3 regions of the Streptomyces sp. NPDC047072 genome follow, and region 1 is predicted to be linked to each of the others. Evidence: riboswitches for the same ligand, from Rfam matches in the RefSeq annotation. Region 1 holds a riboswitch; each other region holds the start of a gene.
The links. A riboswitch is a leader RNA that binds a small molecule or an ion and turns the genes downstream of it on or off. The one in region 1 is predicted to bind cobalamin.
Positions count from the first base shown of each region.

Region 1 (5,369 bases):
GGTCCGGGTCGTCATCGGCCTGTGCCTCCTCGCACCGTTCGTGGCGATGCTGTGGGTCGGCTCGTACGCCAAGGTCGACCCGACGTTCATCGGCATCCCGTTCTTCTACTGGTACCAGATGCTGTGGGTGCTGATCTCGACCGCGCTGACGATGATCGCGTACAAGCTCTGGCAGCGTGACCAGCGCGCCCGCCACGGAGGTACCAAGTGAACGACGGCGTCAACGGCGTCGCGCTCGGCGTCTTCATCTTCTTCTTCCTGGCCGTCACGGTCATGGGCTTCCTCGCCGCGCGCTGGCGCAAGGCCGAGAACGAGCACAGCCTCGACGAATGGGGCCTGGGCGGACGGTCGTTCGGCACCTGGGTCACCTGGTTCCTGCTCGGCGGCGACCTCTACACGGCGTACACCTTCGTCGCCGTCCCCGCGGCGATCTACGCGGCGGGCGCGGCCGGCTTCTTCGCGGTGCCGTACACGATCCTCGTGTACCCGCTGATCTTCACCTTCCTGCCCCGCCTGTGGTCGGTCTCCCACAAGCACGGGTACGTGACGACCTCGGACTTCGTGCGCGGGCGCTGGGGCTCCAAGAGCCTCTCGCTGGCCGTGGCCTTCACCGGGATCCTGGCGACGATGCCGTACATCGCGCTCCAACTGGTCGGCATCCAGGCCGTGCTGGACGTGATGGGCGTCGGCGGCGGGGCGGACACGAACTGGTTCGTCAAGGACCTGCCGCTGCTGATCGCCTTCGGCGTGCTGGCCGCGTACACCTACTCGTCCGGGCTCCGCGCCCCCGCGCTGATCGCGTTCGTGAAGGACACGCTGATCTACATCGTCATCGCGGTGGCGATCATCTACATCCCGATCAAGCTGGGCGGGTTCGACGAGATCTTCAGTGCCGCGAACGAGAAGTACACCACGGCCAAGGCGGGCGGCCTGGTCCCGCTGGAAGCGGGCCAATGGACGTACGCCACGCTGGCGTTGGGCTCCGCGCTCGCGCTCTTCATGTACCCGCACTCGATCACCGCGACGCTCTCCTCCCGCAGCCGTGAGGTGATCCGCCGCAACACCACGATCCTGCCGCTGTATTCACTGATGCTCGGCCTGCTGGCCCTGCTCGGCTTCATGGCGATCGCGGCGGGCGTGAAGGTCACCAACGGCCAACTCGCCATCCCCCAGCTGTTCGAGAACATGTTCCCGGACTGGTTCGCGGGCGTGGCGTTCGCGGCGATCGGCATCGGCGCGCTCGTCCCGGCGGCCATCATGTCGATCGCGGCCGCGAACCTCTTCACCCGCAACATCTACAAGGACTTCATCAAGCCGGACGCCACGCCGAAGCAGGAGGCGCAGGTCTCCAAGATCGTGTCGCTGCTGGTGAAGGTCGGCGCGCTGGTCTTCGTCCTCACGATGGACAAGACGGTCGCGATCAACTTCCAGCTCCTGGGCGGCATCTGGATCCTCCAGACCTTCCCGGCCCTGGTCGGCGGTCTCTTCACCCGCTGGTTCCACCGCTGGGCGCTGCTCGCGGGCTGGGCGGTCGGCATGGTCTACGGCACGGTCGCGGCGTACGGCGTGGCCTCCCCCACCCAGAAGCACTTCGGCGGCTCGGCGAAGGAGATCCCGGGCATCGGCGAGATCGGCTACATCGGCCTGACGGCGTTCGTGCTCAACGTGGTGGTGACGGTGATCCTGACCTTCGCGCTGAAGGCGCTGAAGGCCCCGGAGGGCGTCGACGAGACAAGCCCGGAGGACTACACGGCGGACGCGGGCGACCCGGGGGTGGAGGTGGAGTTGCCGCCGGCGACAGCGGGGTCGGCCCACTAGGCACACCGTTCACGGGCCGTCGGAGAGGTTGTCCGGCGGCCCGTTGTCGTGCCCGTCGTGCACACTCACCCCCATGGACATCCTGATCCGCCCCGCCGAACCCACCGACTACGAACACCTGGGCGAGATCACCGCCCAGGCCTACCTCCAGGACGGGCTGCTCGCCTTCGGCGACGAAGACGACTGGTACTTCCAGGAACTCAAGAACGTGGCCAAGCGAGCCGCGGAAGCCGACGTCCTGGTCGCCGCGACGGACGACCGAATCCTCGGCGGAGTCACCTACGTCCCGTCCGGCGGCCCCTTCGCCGAACTCGCCCGCCCCGGAGAGGCCGAGATCCGCATGCTCGCCGTATTCCACGAAGCCCGCGGCAGAGGCGTCGGCAAGGCCCTCGTACAAGCCTGCATCGACCGGGCCCGAGCAACGGACACCACCGCGGTGGTCCTGTGCACCCAGCCCACCATGCACACGGCCCACCGCATCTACGAGCGCCTGGGCTTCACCCGCGCCCCGGAACGCGACTGGCACCCGATCCCCGACAACGACTTCACGCTCCTCACCTATCAGTTGACGCTCTGAAGTCACCACGACACAACATATGGGGCTGCTTCCCCCACCCGGCACAAGATGTATGCTCATGCTCGCTGTCGCCGCAGGGGAATCCGGTGGGAATCCGGAACTGTCCCGCAACGGTGTACTCATGCGTGCATAGGCGCACATGAGAGTCAGTCCGAGGACCTGCCGACAGTGTGCCCGGCCGCCGTGGCCCGGGTGCAACTGACGTCCAGGCCTCGTGGAATGGGCCGGTGGACGCGACGCCGTGCGCGCTCGTGTGCCGCCCCCTGCCCTCCAGGCCCCGTGCCCAGCGAGGGAGAGCCCCACGTGACCATCGCGCCAGCCGACCCGGCTTCAGCGATCGAGCGGACCGAGCAGGACCACGACGGCCCCGGTGCCGCGCTACTGCGGATCCTGGCCGAGCTGACCGCCGACCTTCCCGACGCCGACCCCGGCAGGGTCGCCGCCGCCGCGCTCCGTGGCCGGTCCGCGCGGGCCGACGAGTCGGAGTTGCGCGAGCTGGCCACCGAGGCGGCGGCCGGGCTGATCTCCGAGGACCCCGCCTACAGCAGGCTGGCCGCCCGGCTGCTGACGATCTCCATCGCCGCCGAGGCCGCCTCGCAGGGCGTCACCTCGTTCACCGGGTCCGTCGGCGTCGGCCACCGCGAGGGCCTCATCGCCGACCGGACCGCCGAGTTCGTGCGCGTCCACGCCGAGAAGCTGGACGCCCTCGTCGACCCCGCGGCCGACGACCGCTTCGGCTACTTCGGCCTCCGTACCCTCCACAGCCGCTACCTCCTCCGGCACCCGATCACCCGCAAGGTCATCGAGACGCCCCAGCACTTCATGCTCCGGGTGGCCTCCGGCCTCGCGGAGGACGACACCGCAAGGGCGCTCGACGAAGTCGCCGCGCTCTACGGCCTCATGAGCCGCCTCGACTACCTCCCCTCCTCCCCCACCCTCTTCAACTCCGGCACCAGGCACCCCCAGATGTCGTCCTGCTACCTCCTCGACTCCCCGATCGACGAGCTGGACTCCATCTACGACCGGTACCACCAGGTCGCCCGGCTCTCGAAGCACGCCGGTGGCATCGGGCTGTCGTACAGCCGGATCCGCTCGCGCGGGTCCCTCATCCGCGGCACCAACGGGCACTCCAACGGCATCGTCCCGTTCCTGAAGACGCTGGACGCGAGTGTCGCCGCCGTGAACCAGGGCGGCCGGCGCAAGGGCGCGGCCGCGGTCTACCTGGAGACCTGGCACTCCGACATCGAGGAGTTCCTGGAGCTGCGCGACAACACCGGCGAGGACGCCCGCCGTACGCACAACCTGAACCTCGCGCACTGGATCCCGGACGAGTTCATGCGCCGGGTGAACGCGAACGCCGAGTGGTCGCTCTTCTCACCCGCCGATGTGCCCGAGCTGGTCGACCTGTGGGGCGAGGAGTTCGACGCGGCCTACCGGAAGGCCGAGGCCGACGGGCTCGCGCGCAGGACCATCCCTGCCCGTGACCTCTACGGCCGCATGATGCGCACCCTCGCGCAGACCGGCAACGGCTGGATGACCTTCAAGGACGCGGCCAACCGCACCGCCAACCAGACGGCCCTGCCCGGGCACACGGTCCACTCCTCCAACCTCTGCACGGAGATCCTGGAGGTCACGGACGACGGCGAGACGGCGGTCTGCAACCTGGGGTCCGTGAACCTCGGCGCGTTCGTGGACGGAAACGACATCGACTGGGAGCGGCTCGACGAGACCGTCCGCACCGCCGTCACCTTCCTCGACCGCGTCGTCGACATCAACTTCTACCCGACCGAGCAGGCGGGCCGCTCCAACGCCAAGTGGCGTCCCGTCGGCCTCGGCGCGATGGGTCTCCAGGACGTCTTCTTCAAGCTGCGCCTGCCCTTCGACTCGCCCGAGGCGAAGGCCCTCTCCACGCGGATCGCCGAGCGCATCATGCTCGCCGCCTACGAGGCCTCCGCCGACCTCGCCGAGCGCAACGGCCCGCTGCCCGCCTGGGAGAAGACCCGTACCGCGCAGGGCGTGCTGCACCCCGACCACTACAGCGTCGAGACGAACTGGCCCGAGCGCTGGGCCGCGTTGCGCGAGCGCATGGCCACCACGGGCCTGCGCAACAGCCTGCTCCTCGCCATCGCCCCCACGGCCACCATCGCCTCCATCGCGGGCGTGTACGAGTGCATCGAGCCGCAGGTCTCGAACCTGTTCAAGCGCGAGACGCTCTCCGGCGAGTTCCTCCAGGTCAACTCCTACCTGGTCAGGGACCTCAAGGAGCTGGGCGTCTGGGACGCCCGCACCCGGGAGGCGCTGCGCGAGGCCAACGGCTCGGTGCAGGACTTCGCGTGGATCCCGGCGGACGTACGACGGCTGTACCGCACGGCGTGGGAGATCCCGCAGCGCTCCCTGATCGACATGGCCGCCGCCCGCACGCCGTACCTGGACCAGTCGCAGTCCCTGAACCTCTTCCTGGAGACGCCGACCATCGGCAAGCTCTCCTCGATGTACGCGTACGCCTGGAAGTCCGGGCTGAAGACGACGTACTACCTGCGCTCGCGCCCGGCGACCCGTATCGCCCGCGCCGCCCAGGCGACGGTCCCCGTCCAGCAAACGGAAGACGCCATCGCCTGCTCCCTGGAAAACCCCGAGTCCTGCGAGGCCTGCCAGTAATGTCCAGCCGTAACACCAACCTGCTCGACCCGGGCTTCGAGCTGACTCTGCGCCCCATGCGCTATCCGGACTTCTACGAGCGCTACCGGGACGCCATCAAGAACACCTGGACCGTGGAGGAGGTCGACCTCCACTCGGACGTGGCCGACCTCGCGAAGCTGACGCCCGAGGAGCACCATCTGATCGGCCGGCTCGTGGCGTTCTTCGCGACGGGCGACTCGATCGTCGCCAACAACCTGGTGCTGACGCTCTACAAGCACATCAACTCCCCCGAGGCGCGCCTGTATCTCTCCAGGCAGCTGTTCGAGGAGGCGGT
Region 1 covers NZ_JBEYVC010000043.1:8,423-13,791, forward strand. Annotated here, with positions in the region: gene ABZ896_RS20205 (DUF3311 domain-containing protein) at 1-211, shown strand, start outside; gene mctP (monocarboxylate uptake permease MctP) at 208-1,818, shown strand; gene ABZ896_RS20215 (GNAT family N-acetyltransferase) at 1,892-2,395, shown strand; cobalamin riboswitch at 2,418-2,577, shown strand; gene ABZ896_RS20220 (ribonucleoside-diphosphate reductase subunit alpha) at 2,699-5,053, shown strand; gene ABZ896_RS20225 (ribonucleotide-diphosphate reductase subunit beta) at 5,053-5,369, shown strand, end outside.

Region 2 (5,369 bases), on a different contig from region 1:
GGCATGTCCAAGGCGAGGATGGTCGGCTGGATCAAGTCCTTCAGCGACGAGGTGAAGCGGCTCACCGGCCGCCGCCCGGTGATCTACACCACCGCCCACTGGTGGAACACCTGCACCGGCGGCAGCGGTGCCTTCGCGGCCAACCACGCCCTGTGGGTGGCCCGCTACAACGCGGCGGACGCGGGAGCGCTGCCCGCGGGATGGTCGTACTGGACGATCTGGCAGTACGACAACAGCGGCAGCCTGCCGGGCGACCAGAACCTCTTCAACGGGTCGGCGAGTCAGCTGAAGCGGTTCGCGAGGGGAACATAGCCTCTTCTGGACACCGTGCGGACCGCCCCAGTTCATCTTCCGTTTACCCAGGTTACTTACGGTCGTCCGACCAATGACTTCAAAAGAATGCCTGGGTAAATGGAAAACTTCTCGCTGATCCTCGCGATTGTGGTGGTAACTGCACTCGCGTTCGATTTCACGAACGGTTTCCACGACACCGCCAACGCGATGGCCACCACCATCTCGACCGGCGCACTCAAGCCCAAGGTCGCGGTGGCCATGTCCGCCGTGCTCAACCTGGTGGGCGCCTTCCTCTCGGTGGAGGTCGCCAACACGATCTCCAAGGGTCTCGTCGACGAGACCGGCATCCGTCCCGAGGTCATCTTCGCCGCCCTGGTCGGCGCGATCCTCTGGAATCTGCTGACCTGGCTGGTGGGCCTGCCCTCCAGCTCGTCGCACGCCCTGATGGGCGGTCTGATCGGCGCCACCATCGCCTCGGCGGGCATGGGCGCGGTCCACGGTGACGTGCTGGTCACCAAGGTCCTGATCCCGGCCATCGCGGCCCCGATCGTGGCGGGCGTCGCCGCCATGCTGGCGACCCGCCTGTCCTACTCGCTCGGCAAGAAGGCCGACGGCAGGGCCGCCGCGAAGGGCTTCCGCGCGGGCCAGATCGCCTCCGCCGGCCTGGTCTCCCTCGCCCACGGCACCAACGACGCCCAGAAGACGATGGGCATCATCACCCTCGCCCTGGTCGCCGGCGGCGCCGTCGCCCCCGACTCCGACCCGCCCACCTGGGTCATCCTCTCCGCGGGTCTGGCCATCGCGCTCGGCACCTACCTCGGCGGCTGGCGCATCATCCGCACGATGGGCAAGGGCCTGACCGACCTCCAGCCGCAGCAGGGCTTCGCCGCCCAGACCAGCGCGGCCACGGTCATCCTGGCCTCCTCGCACCTCGGCTTCTCCCTCTCCACCACCCACTCCGTCTCCGGTTCGGTGATGGGCGCGGGCCTGGGCCGCAAGGGCGGCGTGGTCCGCTGGTCCACGGCCACCCGGATGTTCGTGGCCTGGGGGCTGACGCTCCCGGCGGCGGCCCTGGTGGGCGCGCTGGCCGAGTCCGTGTGCGACCTCGGCGACTGGGGCACCGCGGTGGTGGCGGTCTTCCTGATCGCGTCCAGCGCGGCGATCTGGAAGATCTCGCGCCGCGAGGTCGTGGACGCGTCCAACGTCAACGAGACCGAGGAGCCGCCCGGTGTGGTGACCACGGCGATCGCCGCGGTGACGCCGCCGCCGGCCGGAACGGTGAGCGAGAGCCTCACGGCCACGATCGCCTCCCCGGTCGCCACGTCCGCCACCGCCACGGACCCGGCCACCCCGCCGGCCGCCGTCTGAGCCCCAAGGAACCAACACCATGAAGATCGACTGGGAAGCCCTCGGCTCCGTCTTCGGCGTCAGCCTCGTGGTCACCGTGGGCCTGGTGGCCCTGTTCACCCTCGGCATCATGGGCCTGTCCCGCCAGGAGCGCGCCCAGACCGAGGGCGGCTCCGCGCCCCTCGCGGTCACCGGCGCCTACGCCTGCTTCGCCGCGTGCGCGGCGGCGGTGGCGTACGGGATTTCGCTGATCGTGGCCTGACGGCCACACGCGCACCACGGGGTGCGGGACGGATCACCGTCCCGCACCCCTTTTTTCGTGGCCCCGGGAACAGTCCCCGTGTGGGGTTCTGCACACTCCTCCATCGCAGGTCAACAGCAAGTTGACTGCCCTTCCAACACCGTGGTGGACTGCCGGGGCCATGTACGACGGCAGGAGAGGAAGCCGGTGTGAGTCCGGCGCGGTCCCGCCACTGTGACCGGGGTAGGTAGCCCCGGGAGCCAGGAACTCTCGTCGTCGGTCTCGTCGAACCAGGGCGTGGACACCCTGAGTGAGGACATAACGCGATGCCCGCCTGCCCTGATCGCGTCTTCGCGTACGGCGCCGCCGCCGGACTTCTGGGGGACCTGCTGCTCGGCGATCCGCGTCGGGGGCATCCGGTCGCCGCGTTCGGGCGGGCCGCCGGGGCCGTGGAGCGGGCGCTGTGGCGGGATCACCGGGGGCGGGGCGCGGTGCACACCGCCGTGTGTGTCGGGGGTGCCGTCGCCCTCGGTGCGCTGGCCCAGCGTGTCGTACGACCGTCCCGTACCGCTTCCGTCGCGCTGACCGCCGCCGCCACCTGGGCCGTTGTCGGGGGCACGTCCCTCGCGCGCGAGGCCCGGAGCATCGGGCGCGCTCTGGACGAAGGGGATGTGGAGGCCGCGCGGGAGCGGCTGCCGCATCTGTGCGGGCGGGATCCGCAGGCGCTCGACGCCGACGGGATCGCCCGGGCCGTCGTCGAGTCCGTCGCCGAGAACACCTCCGACGCCGTCGTGGGGGCGCTCGTGTGGGGTGCGGTCGGCGGGGTGCCGGGGCTGCTCGGGTTCCGGGCCGTCAACACGCTGGACGCCATGGTGGGCCACAGGTCGGCCCGGTACCGGCGGTTCGGGTGGGCCTCCGCCCGGCTCGACGACCTCGCCGGGTGGCCGGGGGCGCGGCTGACCGCCGTACTCGCGACGGTGGCCGGGGGTGATCCGCGGGGTGCCGTGCGGGCGTGGCGGGAGGATGCCGGCAAGCATCCGAGCCCCAACGCCGGGCCTGTGGAGGCGTCCTTCGCGGGGGCGCTCGGGGTGCGGCTCGGGGGGACGTTGTCCTACGCGGGGCGGGTCGAGCACCGGCCCGTGCTGAATCGGGAGGGGCGCGCCGTGGCCTCGTACGACATCGAGCGTGCCGTACGGCTGTCGCGGCGCGTCGGTCTGCTCGCGCTCGGTGCCGGTGCGGTCGCCGCGCGGCTGATCCGGAAGGGACGTACGGCATGAGCGGGGGGCTTCTCGTCGCCGGGACCACCTCGGACGCCGGCAAGAGTGTCGTCACGGCCGGGATCTGCCGGTGGCTGGTGCGGCAGGGGGTCAAGGTCGCGCCGTTCAAGGCGCAGAACATGTCCCTCAACTCCTTTGTCACCAAGGAGGGTGCGGAGATCGGGCGGGCGCAGGCCATGCAGGCGCAGGCCTGCCGGGTCGAGCCGACCGCGCTGATGAATCCCGTGCTGCTCAAGCCCGGTGGGGAACAGAGCAGTCAGGTCGTGCTGCTCGGGAAGCCGGTCGGGGAGTTGAGCGCTCGTGGGTATCACGGGGGCCGGCAGCAGAAGTTGCTCGGGACCGTGCTCGACTGTCTCGCCGAACTGCGGGGCACGTATGACGCGGTGATCTGTGAGGGGGCGGGGAGTCCGGCGGAGATCAACCTGCGGCGGACCGACATCGTGAACATGGGGATCGCCCGGAACGCCGGGCTGCCCGTGCTGGTCGTCGGGGACATCGACCGGGGCGGTGTCTTCGCCTCGTTCTTCGGGACCGTCGCGCTGCTCAGCCCCGAGGACCAAGCGCTTGTCGCCGGGTTCCTCGTCAACAAGTTCCGGGGGGATGTCAGTCTCCTGGAACCCGGGCTGGACATGCTCCACGGGCTCACCGGGCGGTCCACGTACGGCGTGCTGCCCTTCCGGCACGGGCTCGGGATCGACGAGGAGGACGGAATGGGGGTCCGGAACACCCGAGCCTCCGCCCCGGTGGGCGAGGACGTGCTGCGGGTGGCCGTGTGCGCGGTTCCGCTCATGTCGAACTTCACCGATACCGACGCCCTCGCCGCCGAACCCGGTGTCGTGGTGCGGTTCGTGGACCGGGCGGAGGAGCTGGCCGACGCCGACCTCGTCGTCATCCCGGGGACCCGGGGGACGGTCCGCGCGCTGGAGTGGCTGCGCGAGCGGGGGCTGGCGGAGGCGCTCGTCCGAAGGGCCGCGGAGGGGCGTCCGGTGCTCGGTATCTGCGGCGGGTTCCAGATCCTCGGCGAGCACATCGAGGACGAGGTCGAGTCGCGCGTCGGCGCCGTCGACGGCCTCGGTGTCCTGCCCGTCCGCGTGCGGTTCGCGCGGGAGAAGACCCTCACCCGGCCCGTGGGCGAGGCCCTCGGGGAACGGGTCGAGGGGTACGAGATCCATCACGGGGTCGCCCAAGTAGCCGGCGGAGACGCCTTCTTGGACGGCTGCCGGGTCGGCCAGACCTGGGGCACGCATTGGCACGGCTCCCTGGAGTCGGACGGCTTCCGGCGGGCCTTTTTGCGCGAGGTGGCGGCCGCCGCGGGCCGCCGGTTCGTGCCGGCCCCCGACACCTCGTTCGCCGCGCTGCGCGAGGAGCAGCTCGACCGGCTCGGCGACCTGATCGAACAGCACGCGGACACGGACGCGCTGTGGCGGCTCATCGAGTCCGGCGCGCCGCAAGGACTGCCTTTCATTCCACCGGGAGCGCCCGCATGAGCACTGTGTTGTTGTTGTCGACCGCCGACACGGACCTGCTGGCGGCGCGGGCCGCCACGGACGCGTCCTACCGGATCGGCAACCCGACGCGCGTCGACGTCACGGCCGATCTGCCCGCGCTGGTCGAGGGCGCGGACATCGCCGTCGTACGGCTGCTCGGCGGCAAGCGAGCCTGGGAGGACGGGCTGGCCGCGCTGAAGGCGTCCGGGATCCCGACCGTGCTGCTGGGCGGGGAGTCGGTGCCGGACGCCGAGTTGATGGCAGAGTCGTCGGTGCCGGCCGGTGTGGTGGCGGAGGCGCTGCGGTACCTCGTCGAGGGCGGGCCCGCGAACCTGGTGGAGCTCGCGCGGTTCCTGTCCGACACCGTGCTGCTGACGGGTGAGGGGTTCGTCGAGCCGCAGAAGATGCCGGAGTTCGGCGTTCATGGCTCGTACGGCTACGAAGAGGGCCGCCCGACCGTCGGCGTGCTCTTCTACCGGGCCCATGAACTGAGCGGCAACACCGCCTTCGTGGACACCCTGTGCGACGCGATCGAGGCGAGGGGGGCCAACGCCCGTCCCGTGTACTGCGGTTCGCTGCGCGGAGCGGACGCCGGGCTGTACGAGCTGCTCGCCAAGGCCGACGCCCTCGTCGCCACCGTCCTCGCCGCCGGTGGCACCCATGCCTCCGAGGCGTCGGCGGGCGGGGACGAGGAGGCCTGGGACATCGGGGCGCTCGCCGACC
Region 2 covers NZ_JBEYVC010000098.1:6,390-11,758, reverse strand. Annotated here, with positions in the region: gene ABZ896_RS32640 (lysozyme) at 1-312, shown strand, start outside; gene ABZ896_RS32635 (inorganic phosphate transporter) at 412-1,662, shown strand; gene ABZ896_RS32630 (hypothetical protein) at 1,682-1,903, shown strand; cobalamin riboswitch at 2,040-2,172, shown strand; gene ABZ896_RS32625 (cobalamin biosynthesis protein) at 2,209-3,159, shown strand; gene ABZ896_RS32620 (cobyric acid synthase) at 3,156-4,646, shown strand; gene cobN (cobaltochelatase subunit CobN) at 4,643-5,369, shown strand, end outside.
Region 2: it holds a riboswitch for cobalamin, as region 1 does, so the genes downstream of both, ABZ896_RS32625 (cobalamin biosynthesis protein) here and ABZ896_RS20220 (ribonucleoside-diphosphate reductase subunit alpha) in region 1, are expected to answer to the same signal.

Region 3 (5,369 bases), on a different contig from region 1:
CATGCTGCACACGGTCACGCCCGTGGGGCTCACCCTGCTCGAAGCGTCGGCGTCCGTTTAAGGCAGGGCTTCAGGGTGTGGCGGTGGCGAGCGGGACGCGGCGAGCCTGGGGCGACGAACGGCTCGTTCCCACAGGGGGTTTGACACACATGCGCGACTCACGACGTACGCTGCTCGCCGGTCTCGGAGCTCTGGCGCTGTCGCTGGCGGCACTCTGCACCGCCGGCCCGGCGGGCGCGGCCCCGGCCGACCGGGACCTCGGCCAGGTACTGACCATGCCGGCCGCGCCGTCCGCCGCCGAACTGCCCGCGGGGGCCGCCGCGGAGCCGCCCACCGCCTGGCCGAAGCCCGCCGGCATCACGCACATCGCCGCCCGCGAGTCCATCACCTGCGCGAGCGGCAACCTGTGCGCCGCCGTCTGGGACGCGACGCAGGGCGACTACGTCGTCTACTCCTTCTACTACTGCGACACCTACACCCTCTCCAACTGGGTGGGCACGGGCTCGTACCGCAACAACCAGACGGGTGGGGTGACGGCGTACTTCTACGGTCAGAACGGCCAGACGGTCACGCCGGTGGGCCCGGGCGGCAGCAGCAACTCCTACAACTGGGGCCCGATCTGGTCGATCAAGAACTGCTGACGCTCCAGCGCTGTTCCACCTTCGCCAGCCGCCAGTAGGCGATCGCCGCCGCCCACACCACCACGAACAGACCGACGATGACGTAGCCGACGTTGTCGAGGCTGATGTCGGCGATCCAGGTGGTGAGGGCGTCGGTGAGGGCGAGCTTGTCGTGGAGGACGCCGACGAGTTCGATCGTGCCGATGAAGAACGCGACGGCGATGGACAGCCCGGTGATGGCGAGGTTGTAGAACACCTTGCGCACGGGGTTGGAGAAGGCCCACTGGTAGGCGAAGTTCATGAACGTGCCGTCGAGCGTGTCGAACAGGCTCATCCCGGCGGCGAAGAGGAGCGGCAGGCAGAGGATCGCGTACCAGGGCAGCCCGGCGGCCGCACCCGACCCGGCCATCACCATGAGGGTGACCTCGGTGGCGGTGTCGAACCCGAGCCCGAAGAGAAACCCGAGGGGGTACATCTGCCCCGGCCGGGTGATGGACTTGGTGAGCCGCCCGAGGATCCGGTTCATGAACCCCCGCGAATCCAGATGGGATTCAAGCTCCTTCTCGTCGTACGATCCCGCCCGCATCGCCCGGAACACCTTCAGGATGCCCACCAGGGCAACGAGGTTGAGGGCGGCGATGAGATAGAGAAAGGTCCCGGAGATCGTCGTACCGAGAAAACCGAGCACCTGGTGGGTACCGGACCCCTCGTTCATCACGCGCCCGGCCAACTGAGTACCGCCGGCGATGAGCAGCGCCAGCAGCACGACGACACTGGAGTGCCCCAGCGCAAACCAGAACCCCACGGACACGGGCCGCTTGCCGTCGGCCATCAGCTTCCGGGTGGTGTTGTCGATAGCGGCGATGTGATCGGCGTCGAAGGCATGCCGCATACCGAGGGTGTAGGCGGTCACACCGAGCCCGACGCCGAAGGCTTTGGTCCCGATCTCGTAGTGCGCAGGCACGACGAGCAGAAAGAGAATCCCGAACGCGACGACGTGGAGGACGGCGATCACGGCCATGAGGAGGGCAGTCTTGATGGTGTCCTCACGCCGCCAACGAAAGCTGTTCTGGGCCATGGCAGGCTCGGTCATACGGTCAGCTCCAGCACCTCGTGGATCAGTTCCTGACGTGCCGCGGCCGGTCTCCTGGCTTACGGGTACGTACGCCTACCGCTCCTGCCTTCCCAACCGCCGCACGACGGTCAGTGGCTGTCCCCCGGCGAGGGGACACGGAACGGGAACTCCCCGATCTCAGTGGCGAGGGCCGCTCCGGACTTCCACCGGATTCCCGAACACCACGGCGTGCTCACAGTAGGTGGGGAGGTGGGGGTGTGCATAGCTGGGGATCTGCGTAGGTATGGAAGATCACATCGGTCTGGAGGGGGTTCGGAGGGGGCTCGGGGCGGGCCTTCGAGGTTGAGCGGGCCAGGCATCGAGAGATTGGCGCATTTGTCCCACCCCCGCCCGGAACGAACCTGGTCGCATGCCCTGGAGCCCGGGACAAAGTCACCAATCATCCCCGGTCGCAGGTGCTGCTGCTCTGACTCCCTGCACGCGCACCGCTTACGGTCCTGTGTCGCACAGGCTGGCGGATGATCACCTAGTTCCCAGCTGGTCAGCTGAGGGGGACCGCCCGTCCGGTTAAGTTCGCAGCATGAGTTTGTTGCTGCAGGGGGAGGACATGATTGATCAGCTCGCCCGTGCTCACATGTCCTGGGGGCTGGGATCGGCGGATCGCTGGGGACTGGATCAGACAACTGGCCTTGTCACCTGGACCTTCCCCGACAAGACAGCGACGGCGCCTGCTCAGGTGCTCGGCAGTTTCAGTCCCTCGTCGGGCTCGTGGGTGTGGGCATGGGCGAACAAGAGCATCCTGCCTGAACTGAGCCACGACGCCCGGAGGGTTCGGGACTGGGCCGAGGCCCATGGGCATCAGGCTCTGGCAGAGCCGCAGATCGATGCTGACGAGCAAGTGGCGGCGACGTTCACGGCGTTGGCCGTGAGGGTCACGGAGGCGACCGGCTTTTACCGGGGTTCCGGAGGCAACGCCATGGTGATGATTACTTTCGGGCCGGTCACCTTGGCCATGGCAGACGGCAGCACGTCCACGTTCGACATCAATATCAACTAGCGAGCACCCGCTGCCGCTTGTTGGGCCGGTAGCCTGGGCCGTTCATGATGGCCTGGTGGCTGGTGTTGATCAGCCGGTCCAGGAGTGGGCACGCGCGCCGTCAGGAGGTGACGGGCTACCGGCTGAGGAAGTAGATGCCGACGGCAACCGCGCCGCTGCCCGCGAGGATCTGCAGGAGCCCGATCGTCTTGAGGAGCAACACCCCTGCGGTAGGGCCGCCGTAGATGCGGGGCGGTTTCTTCTGTTGCGTGCTCATTGCCCTCGCGTAAAAGCGCGACGCCGCCTTCTTGTAGTCGGTGGCGATGACGGCCCCTCCGCACAGCAGGCCGACTCCCACAACGATGAAGAAGACAGCACCGCCCGTTCCCGGAGCGGCACTTGCCGGAGCGGATCCAGCAAGGTCAGCGGTGTTGATCACACCGATCATCGTGGGGTGGCACGACGAACCGGTCAGCGTCATGACAGAGGCCGGTACAGACAGTGACGCGATCTTTACTCACATCCCAAGTTGAGGCTGATGACGAGTGTGATCGCGGGGTAATGGTTCCTGGGCCTCGACCTCTTCGTCTGGGGCATCCCGGCGCCACCGGGGACGCGGCTCTTTCGGGTGGAGACGTCCCTCACCGGCACCGCCCTTCGCGTGGCCGTCACCTGTCCGCGAGGTGAGCGACTTCCGGATGTTGGCCGGGGGTTGGGCCAGATTCGCGCCGCCCGGGACCGTCGGCCAGGCGCAACGCGCAAGGGGCCACCCGCGCCATGAACGGCGGGTGGCCCCACGTCGGTGATCCTTCACCGACTTCTCACGCGTGCGCGTGCGTCAGGAGCGTGCGGCCTTGCGGCGGCGGGAGGCGAAGACGATGCCCACGCCACCGAGGAGGAGGACCGCCGCGCCGCCCGCGATCAGCGGGGTGTTGCTGCTGGCGCCCGTCTCCGCGAGGTTGTCGCCGCCGCCGTTCGGGGTCGCGGCCGGAGCCGTCGTGGACTCCGAGGCGGAGGGGGTCGGGGTGGACGTGGAGGGAGTCTCCGAGGCCGGGGGCGTGGACTCGGACGCCGGCGGCGTCGACTCCGAGGCCGGCGGGGTGGACTCCGACGCCGGGGGCGTCGACTCCGACGCGGGCGGGGTCGACGGCGGGGCGGACGGCGTGGTCGTGCAGTCCTTCGTGCCGCCGTTCCAGGCCGCGATCAGCTTGTCCTTGATGACCGGGCGGTCCGGGCCCTTGGGCAGCTCGCCGTGCTCGAAGCCGTCCTTCGCGTCCAGCTTGCCGTCGTACTTCACGGCGCCGTGGTACAGGTCGACCTGCGCGTAGCAGCCCACGTCGGGGATCGAGATGTCGAGCGTGTCCGTCTTGCCGTGCTTGACGGTCACCGTGTCGAAGTCGTGGAAGACCTGCTCGCCGGAGGTCGCGAACGTCGGGCCGTGCGCGAGGTAGGAGGCGAGGGAGGCCGTGCAGGTGGTCGCGTCGCCCGCGGTACGCACCGTGACGTGGACCTTGCCGTCGTCGGTCGGCTTGAGGTTCTGGTCGTCGACCTTGACGGAGGCGTAGAAGTTCTTGCCGTCCAGCGAGAACTCGCAGCGGTCGGACTCGGGCTTCGACGGCTTGGTGCCGGCACCCGTGCCGGGCTTGTAGCTGCCGCCGTCCTGCCAGCCCTTGCCGCCGGGGCAGTCGGTCGCCCAGGCCATGGAGGCGGACGCGGCGCAGAGGGCGAGCGTCGCGGCGCCCGTCCCCAAAAGGCGCTGCATGGTGACACGTCTCGCTATGGACATACGTATCCCATCGGAATGAAGATGTGTGGTCTCTGAAAACACTGGGCTCATTGGTCACATGCGCAACAGTGTCCAGACATCGTGGATCTCCTGGCGGAACGCTGTCAACCTGCGGTGATGCAAGGTGAGTTCCATACCCATCACAATTTCGACACACCAGGAATGAATCGCTCCGGAAAGCGTTCGAGTTCGCTTTCCCGGCAAGGTGGACAGGAACACCGGAGCCCGACATCGCCGCGATCCGAGGGAGCCCGCGTGACCACCCGCACCACCGCGCCCGACCTCTCCCCCGACCTGTCCAGCAAGGACCCGAACTGGTGGCGCCAGGCCGTCGTCTACCAGGTCTATCCCCGCAGTTTCGCCGACGCCGACGGCGATGGACTGGGGGACATCCGAGGGGTCACCGAGCGCCTTGCGCACCTCGCCGACCTCGGCGTCGACGCCCTGTGGCTGAGCCCCTTCTACCCCTCCGAACTCGCCGACGGCGGTTACGACGTCGCCGACCACCGGGACGTCGATCCGCGCCTTGGCACCCTCGACGACTTCTCCGCCATGGTCGCCGAGGCGCACCGGCTCGGGCTCAAGGTGATCGTCGACCTCGTGCCCAACCACACCTCCCACCAGCACGTCTGGTTCCAGGAGGCGCTCGCCGCCGGGCCCGGATCCGCCGCCCGCGAGCGGTACGTCTTCCGCGACGGCCGTGGCGCGCACGGTGAACTCCCGCCCACCGACTGGCAGTCCGTCTTCGGCGGCAGCGCGTGGCAGCGGGTCGCGGACGGGCAGTGGTACCTCCACCTGTTCGCCGCCGAGCAGCCCGACCTGAACTGGGACCACCCCGAGGTCCGCGAGGAC
Region 3 covers NZ_JBEYVC010000067.1:27,309-32,677, reverse strand. Annotated here, with positions in the region: gene ABZ896_RS26425 (helix-turn-helix domain-containing protein) at 1-61, shown strand, start outside; gene ABZ896_RS26420 (hypothetical protein) at 150-641, shown strand; gene ABZ896_RS26415 (HoxN/HupN/NixA family nickel/cobalt transporter) at 628-1,713, opposite strand; cobalamin riboswitch at 1,740-1,936, opposite strand; gene ABZ896_RS26410 (DUF6882 domain-containing protein) at 2,276-2,752, shown strand; gene ABZ896_RS26405 (hypothetical protein) at 2,868-3,212, opposite strand; gene ABZ896_RS26400 (LAETG motif-containing sortase-dependent surface protein) at 3,570-4,517, opposite strand; gene ABZ896_RS26395 (glycoside hydrolase family 13 protein) at 4,773-5,369, shown strand, end outside.
Region 3: it holds a riboswitch for cobalamin, as region 1 does, so the genes downstream of both, ABZ896_RS26415 (HoxN/HupN/NixA family nickel/cobalt transporter) here and ABZ896_RS20220 (ribonucleoside-diphosphate reductase subunit alpha) in region 1, are expected to answer to the same signal.